Regions from separate parts of the Rhizobium sp. BK098 genome, predicted to be linked through region 1. Evidence: predicted binding sites of a transcription regulator. Region 1 holds the regulator's gene; the other holds the start of a gene.

Region 1 (3,830 bases):
GGCAAAGAGCTTGCCGGTACGGCCGACACCACACTGTACTTCGTCGAGGATCAAAAGCAGGCCGTGCTCATCGCAGATCTCCCGCAGCCCGCGCAGGAATTCGTTGGTCGCCGGGCGGATACCGCCCTCGCCCTGCACCGGCTCTATCAGGATAGCGCCCGTCGCATCGGTAATGGCGGCGCGGACGGCGTCGAGATCACCGAAGGGCACCTGGTCGAAGCCCGGTGCCTTCGGGCCGAATCCTTCGATATATTTTTCCTGGCCACCGGCGGCGATCGTTGCGATGGTGCGGCCGTGGAAGGCGCCTTCGAAGGTGATGATATGGAACTTCTCGGGATGCCCCTTGGCGAATTGATAGCGCCTCGCAGTCTTAATGGCGCACTCCAGCGCCTCCGCGCCCGAATTGGTGAAGAACACCTTGTCGGCGAAGGTCACTTCCGTCAGCCGCTTCGACAGCTTCTCCTGGCCGGGCACCTCATAGAGGTTGGACAGGTGCCAGACCTTGTCGGCCTGCGCCTTCAGCTCGGCGACAAGATGGGGATGAGCATGACCGAGCGAATTGACCGCGACGCCGGCTGCGAAATCGAGGTAGCGTTCGCCATTCTCAGTGACCAGCCAGACGCCCTCACCTCGCTCGAACCGCAGCGGAGCGCGCAAGTAGGTGTCGTAAAGCGGCGTGGTCTCGGCCATGGCCATATCTCCTGATCACAACTTTAAGGACCGATCGCTTCCATTTGATGAAACGGGTCCGAAAAAATCAAAAATGCCGCCTTGCGGCGGCTTGGGCACTATTGATGTTTTGCACCGCGATGTCAACAAAACTGCCGTTTTAGCAGGTGCGAGAAAACGCTTGCCGGCAAAAGAGATGCGTCGGGCGGCGCCTATGGCAGAAATGCCACGCCCGGACAGCAAGTTGGGGAAAACCTCGAAATCGATTCCTCAAGATTCCCGCGACTCTTGTCACGGAGTCAGCCTCACACTAGGTTAAAAACCAATTGCTAGACTGCATGCGGCGGAACTAGTCACCACAATTTTAGAGCGTTTCGCGCCTCGATACCATGCGAGGCAATGGTGAGGGATTCTGCCATCGGAAACGCGACAGCGGAGACAGGGCATGAATTGGACAGACGAACGCGTCGAGAAGCTGAAAAAGCTATGGTCCGAAGGATTGAGCGCCAGCCAGATCGCTGCGCAGCTCGGTGGCGTGAGCCGTAATGCCGTCATCGGCAAGGTGCATCGCCTGAACCTCCCCGGCCGAGCGAAGGCGGGCGGCGCGACAACCGCAGCGCGCACGCCGAAGCGCAGCGCAGCGGCACCTCGCGCTGCGACCTACGGATCGCGCGTTGCTACCCGCACGGTGGTTGCCCGCCAGCAGGGCGCAACCATGCTGAAGGAAGAGATCGAGATCGATTCCGTCAACGAAATCCAGTATCGCCCGGCATCGAACGTCGTCGTTCCGATCTCCCGCCGCCTCGGCCTGACGGAACTGACGGAGCGCACCTGCAAGTGGCCGGTCGGCGATCCGCTGAAGGACGATTTCCATTTCTGCGGCAATGAGAGCCCAGATTCATCGCCTTACTGCACCTACCATCAGCGCCTGGCCTACCAGCCGGTGCATGAACGGCGTAGGCCGGCCCAGCCGCGTGGCTGAGAAGCTTGATGACTGAGATAAAGAAACGGGCCCTTGAGGCCCGTTTTCTGTTTCCGCCGCTATGTTGATGCCTGATCGGGTATCCCCGCTCAGGCCTCCATGGAGTAGCCCGCGCCGCGAACGGTGCGAATGACATCCTGCATATTGGAGAAGTTGAGCGCCTTGCGCAGGCGGCCGACATGGACGTCGACCGTGCGTTCGTCGACGTAGATATCGTGACCCCATACGCCGTCGAGCAGCTGCGAACGCGAGAAGACGCGGCCCGGCGAGGACATCAGGAACTCCAGCAGGCGGAATTCCGTCGGCCCCAGCCGCACTTCGCGGCTCTTGCGGTGAACGCGATGGGTTTCGCGGTCCAGCTCGATATCGCCGCAACGCAGCACCGTGGAGAGAACCTCCGGGCGGGCACGCCGCAGCATCGCCTTGACGCGAGCCATCAGCTCCGGCGTCGAGAACGGCTTGACGACATAATCGTCCGCGCCGGTCGAAAGCCCGCGCACGCGCTCGCTTTCCTCGCCGCGGGCCGTCAGCATGATGATCGGCAGGCGCTCAGTCTCCGGCCGCATACGCAGCCGGCGGCAGAGCTCGATGCCCGATACGCCGGGCAGCATCCAGTCGAGGATCAGGAGATCGGGGATGCGCTCCTGGAGACGCAGCTCGGCCTCATCGCCTCTGAGGATCGTGTCGACCTCGAAGCCTTCGGCCTCAAGATTGTAGCGCAGCAGAACGCTGAGCGCTTCCTCGTCTTCTACAACAGCAACTCTCGGAACCATGCGCCTATGGTCTCCTTTCTTCGCTTTCGGATTATTCGGTCACTGCGCCGACGGTATTGGCGGTATCGTCCTTCGGGCGCTCGCCTTCCGGCTGCGCGCCCGTCGCCATGTAATAGATCGTCTCGGCGATGTTGGTGGCATGGTCGCCGATGCGCTCGATGTTCTTGGCGCAGAAGAGAAGATGCGTGCAGGTGGTGATGTTGCGCGGATCTTCCATCATGTAGGTCAGCATCTCGCGAAAGAGCGAGGTGTACATGGCGTCGATTTCCTCGTCGCGTTCGCGGATCGATACGGCCTTGTCCGGCGAGCGGGTCGCGTAGACATCCAGAACTTCCTTGAGCTGGCTCAGCGCCAGTTCGGAGAGATGCTCGATGCCGCGGGCGAGACGGCGCGGGACACCGGTGCCCTGGACGGCGATGACGCGCTTTGCGGTGTTCTTGCCGAGATCGCCGACGCGCTCCAGATCGGATGCAATGCGGATCGAGCCCATGATTTCACGCAGGTCCGCCGCCATCGGCTGACGGCGGGCGATGGTAACGATCGCCTTGTCGCCGACTTCGCGCTCGGCATGGTCGAGAACGACGTCGTCGGAGATGACCTTCTGGGCCAGGGCAGCGTCGCTATTGACCAGCGCGCGTACGCTGTCGCTAACCATCTGCTCTGCCAGGCCGCCCATTTCAGCAATGCGGCGCGTCAGGAACTTCAGGTCTTCGTCATAGGCAGAGAGAATGTGAGTGGAGACCATTTTTCTATCCTCAAGGTGAACTGTGTGAAATGAGCCGCGCGCCTGACATCATCAACCAAAACGGCCCATGATGTAATCCTGCGTGCGGAAATCGTCGGGATTGGTGAACATCTTATCGGTGTCGTTCTCCTCGACCAGATGGCCGAGATGGAACATTGCGGTACGCTGCGAGACGCGGGCTGCCTGCTGCATGGAATGCGTCACGATGACGATGGTGAAATTCTCCCGCAGCTCGTGGATGAGATCCTCGACCTTGGCGGTCGCGATCGGATCGAGCGCCGAGCATGGCTCGTCCATCAGGATGACCTCCGGACTGACCGCGACGGCGCGGGCGATGCACAGACGCTGCTGCTGACCGCCCGATAGACTCGTGCCGGCATCATGGAGCCGATCCTTGACCTCGCCCCAGAGACCGGCCTTCTGCAGGCTGGTCTCGACGATATGCTCGAGATCGGCCTTTGAGCGATGCAGGCCATGGATGCGCGGGCCGTAGGCGACGTTCTCAAAGATGGACTTTGGGAATGGGTTGGGCTTCTGGAAGACCATGCCGACGCGGGCGCGCAACTCCACCACGTCGATGCTGTCGTCGTAGACATCCTGATCGTCGAGCGTGATCTTGCCAGTGACCCGGCAGGTCTCGATCGTATCGTTCATGCGGTTG
Region 2 (3,830 bases), on a different contig from region 1:
CCATGATCGGCCGTTCTTGATGTTACAGGTGCGGGAAATATCAGCATCGAGCCAGCCTTGGTGGAATTCTCTTTCCAATTCCCGAGCAGCAGCTCTTTCCCGAGTATCACAGGGGATTTAAGATAAGTTATTATGAGAGCGAGACCTCTGGAAATGATCGGATCGTCAGCAGAAATTCGAAATCACGCATGAAGTATCGTCTTGCCGTTCTCTCCATTTCTCTCATCGGTGCAGTGTTGATTATGAGCTCGTTCGTCAGCCGCTCTGCCTTGGGGCTGGTCGTTAGAGCTTGTGAGATCAACTCCACCCTGACAGGATCGCCATATCCGTGCCTCAAGATAGTGGAGTCGCCGGATCCGCTGTCGTCCTACGTTGTCCTTCGCGAACCGGCTGACAAGGAGCGAACCATTCTTGCGCCCCTCGCCGACGTCCCCGGTATCGAGGACCCTCGCCTTCTGACCGCAGGAGCGCCGAACTACTTTGAGGAAGCGTGGAAAGAGTTATCGGCAATCGATCCGCGTGCAGCGAAGGCTTCGAGACAGAATTTTGCACTGGCGATAAACGCCGCCAGCTGGCGCACGCAAGATCGGCTTCACATTCATATGGGGTGCGAGACACCTCGCTTCAGGGCGCTCTTGAAGGCTCACGTGACGGAGATTGAAAGCGGCCGGTTTACGGACTTGAAGACCCGAGCTGGCTGGTGGGCAACCTTCCATACGGCGGATGACCTCTCGGATTTGAACCCGCTGCAGCTCGTTGCGGATGGCATCGATGGCGCCCGTTCAAATATGGAAAACGTGGTGGTCGGCGTCTTTGGCGCCGTATTGCCCGACGGACAGCGTGGTTTTTATATTCTGGCGAGAATAAACAAAGCACACAAATCCCGCGGGTCCGCGGAGGATATGATCGATCCCAAATGCCGGCTCTGATGCATGTCGAGCAGACGCGGATCAAGACCAGCGCTCGCAAAAGGCCTCAATGTCGCTTGTCTGAAAATCGGCAAGCCGCGCCATGATGGTTTCGAAAGGCCAATCCCACCAAGCGATGGACGCAAGCCTCTCTGCGATGGTTCGCGTAAACCGCTCTCGAATAAATTTGGCGGGAATACCGCCGACAATCGTATAGGGTTCGACGTCTTTGGTGACGACAGCGCCTGCTGCAAGCACCGCACCGTCTCCAACCTTTACGCCCGGCAGAACGATCACGCCGTGACCGATCCAGACGTCATTGCCGATGACAGCGCGATCCTGCTTGCGCCGATCGAAAAACGCATGATCCCGTACGGCGTCCGCCGAGTAATATTCCGGACAATAGGTGAAGCGATGCATGGACGGGCGGTCCATCGGGTGATTGGGAGCGCCGATTCTGACTTCTGCCGCGATGGCGCAGAATTTTCCAATCGTTGAATCACCGACGATGCAGCGCGGCCCGAGATAGGAGAAATCCCCAAGTTCGACCGTGTGCAGAGACGTGTCTTCCAAAATCTCACAGCACATGCCGACGCGCGAATCTCTTATATTCGCCGTCGGGTGGATAACGGTTTCCGCGATTTTGGGGCGATTTGGCTGTGCGATCGAGTGCATTGACGGTCTCCGGATTCTAGCCTGCCTAGCCGGAGACGATGAAGGATATGTGACGCAGGACTGCCGAAAGACCCAGCGAGATGTCCGTGGCAGATCGTCGCCGATATCTGCTCCATGGACAGTCGCGAGATCAGCCGTTGCCGGCCAGCAAGCGTTTGGCGGCCGCTCTCGCCTCTTCGGTCACAGAAGCGCCCGCGAGCATGCGGGCGATTTCCTCGGTGCGATCCTTCGGCTCCATGGTAGCGACGCGCGTGGAAATCTTTTCCGCGCCGTCCGCAACCGGTCCCTTGGAGATCAGGAGATGCGTTGCGGCGCGAGCGGCGACCTGCGGTGCATGAGTGACCGACAGCACCTGCACGCGATCGGACAGACGCTTCAGCCGCTGGCCGATCGCATCCGCTACCGCACCGCCGACGCCGGTGTCGATTTCATCGAATACGAGGGTCGGCGCCGAGCCGCGATCGGCGAGCGCAACCTTCAATGCCAAGAGAAAGCGCGACAGCTCGCCTCCGGAAGCAACCTTGGTGATCGGGCCTGGACGCGTACCGGGGTTGGTCTGAACGTGGAATTCGACGACATCGATACCATCGGCCGTTCCGGCTTCGGGATCGCTTGATATCTCCACCATGAAACGCGCACGCTCGAGCTTCAGGGCCGGCAATTCGGCCATGACGGCCGCGGCAAGCGCCTCGCCTGCCTGCCGGCGCTTCTCCGACAGGCTGCGCGCTGCAACGTCATAATCCGCCTTGGCAGCGGAAAGCTCGGCAGCAAGACGCGCTAGCCGCTCTTCGCCGGCATCGAGATCGGCGAGATCCGAAATCATGCGTGCGGCCAGGGCCGGCAACTCCGTTACCGGCACGGAGTATTTACGCGAGGCGCCTCGCAACGCGAAGAGACGCTCTTCGACCCGCTCCAGTTCGCGCGGATCGTATTCCGTCTTGCGCAGCGCGGCTTCGACCTCCATCTGCGCGTTGGAAAGCTGATCGAGAGCGGCGTCCAGCAATGCGACGGTATCTTCCAGCAGGCCCGGCGCCTCATGGCTCTTGCGCTCCAGCCGGCGCACCAGCGAGGCGATATGCGGCACGGGCGATGCATTGCCGTTGAGAAATTCCGAAGCCTCGGCGATATCTCCAGCGATGCGCTCGGCCTTCATCATCCGCGAGCGCGTCTCGGCAAGCTCGTCCTCCTCGCCATCTTGCGGCGAGAGCTTCCCCAGCTCCTCGACAGAGGCGCGAAGATAGTCGGCCTCGCGGGCAGCCCGCTCCACCTGCTCTCTGTGCTTCCTTAACGTGCGATCGGTATCGCGCCAGATCTTGTAAAGCCTGCCGACTTCCTGTGCCTCATCAGCGAGGCCAGCGAAAGCATCGAGCAAGATGCGGTGCGCATCCGTGTCGACGAGCGCACGGTCATCGTGCTGACCATGAATTTCGACGAGAAGCTGCCCGATCTGGCGCATGAGCTGAACGCTGAGGGCCTGATCGTTGACAAAGGCTTTGGTGCGGCCATCGGCGGATTGAACGCGGCGGAAAATCAAATCGCCGTCATCATCGATGCCGTTTTCGCGCAGGAGCTTGCGGGCCGGATGCTGCGTGCCGACATCGAATACAGCGGTGACCTGGCCGCGCTCTTCGCCATGGCGCACCAGCCCGCCATCGCCACGCCCGCCCAGGGCCAGCGACAGGCTGTCAAGCAGGATGGATTTGCCCGCACCCGTCTCGCCGGTCAAAACCGAAAGCCCGGACTCGAAGGCAAGATCCAGCCGCTCGATCAAAACGATATCGCGGATCGAAAGCTGGATCAGCATCTGCGCTCAATCTCACGTCCCAAGAAGAAGTTTCTTGCCCGCCCTGGAAATCCACGAGCCCGAATTTTCGCTCGGCTCAACGCCGCCCTTCTGCAGCAGCTGATAGGAATCCTTATACCAGCGGCTGTCCGGATAGTTGTGACCGAGAACCGCGGCGGCTGTCTGGGCTTCCGGAACAATACCCATTGCATAATAGGCTTCGACGAGTCGCGCCAGCGCTTCTTCGATCTGGTTCGTCGTCGGATACTGCTCCACCACCACACGGAAGCGGGAAATAGCAGCCAGATAATCCTTGCGCTCCAGATAATAACGGCCGACCTGCATTTCCTTGCCGGCAAGCTGGTCCTTGGCAAAGCGGATCTTTTCCTGAGCGTCGCTGACATATTGCGACTTTGGATAGGTGTTGACGAGCTTGGTCATCGCCTCGATCGTCTGCTGTGCAG

The links. The regulator PhoB, encoded in region 1, activates phosphate uptake and scavenging genes when phosphate is short. The targets are predictions, from matches to a motif close to TGTCATNNANCTGTCAT.
Region 2: a site for PhoB is predicted at 1,622-1,638, ahead of FHT73_RS02700 (DapH/DapD/GlmU-related protein). Genes of this name have one in related genera too.

The regions. Positions count from the first base shown of each region.
Region 1 is NZ_JACHYY010000006.1:118,919-122,748, forward strand. It holds gene FHT73_RS16990 (aspartate aminotransferase family protein) at 1-690, opposite strand, end outside; gene FHT73_RS16995 (GcrA family cell cycle regulator) at 1,115-1,651, shown strand; gene phoB (phosphate regulon transcriptional regulator PhoB) at 1,741-2,424, opposite strand; gene phoU (phosphate signaling complex protein PhoU) at 2,456-3,169, opposite strand; gene pstB (phosphate ABC transporter ATP-binding protein PstB) at 3,221-3,830, opposite strand, start outside.
Region 2 is NZ_JACHYY010000001.1:556,428-560,257, reverse strand. It holds gene FHT73_RS02705 (CDP-diacylglycerol diphosphatase) at 189-929, shown strand; gene FHT73_RS02700 (DapH/DapD/GlmU-related protein) at 951-1,583, opposite strand; gene recN (DNA repair protein RecN) at 1,714-3,387, opposite strand; gene FHT73_RS02690 (outer membrane protein assembly factor BamD) at 3,400-3,830, opposite strand, start outside.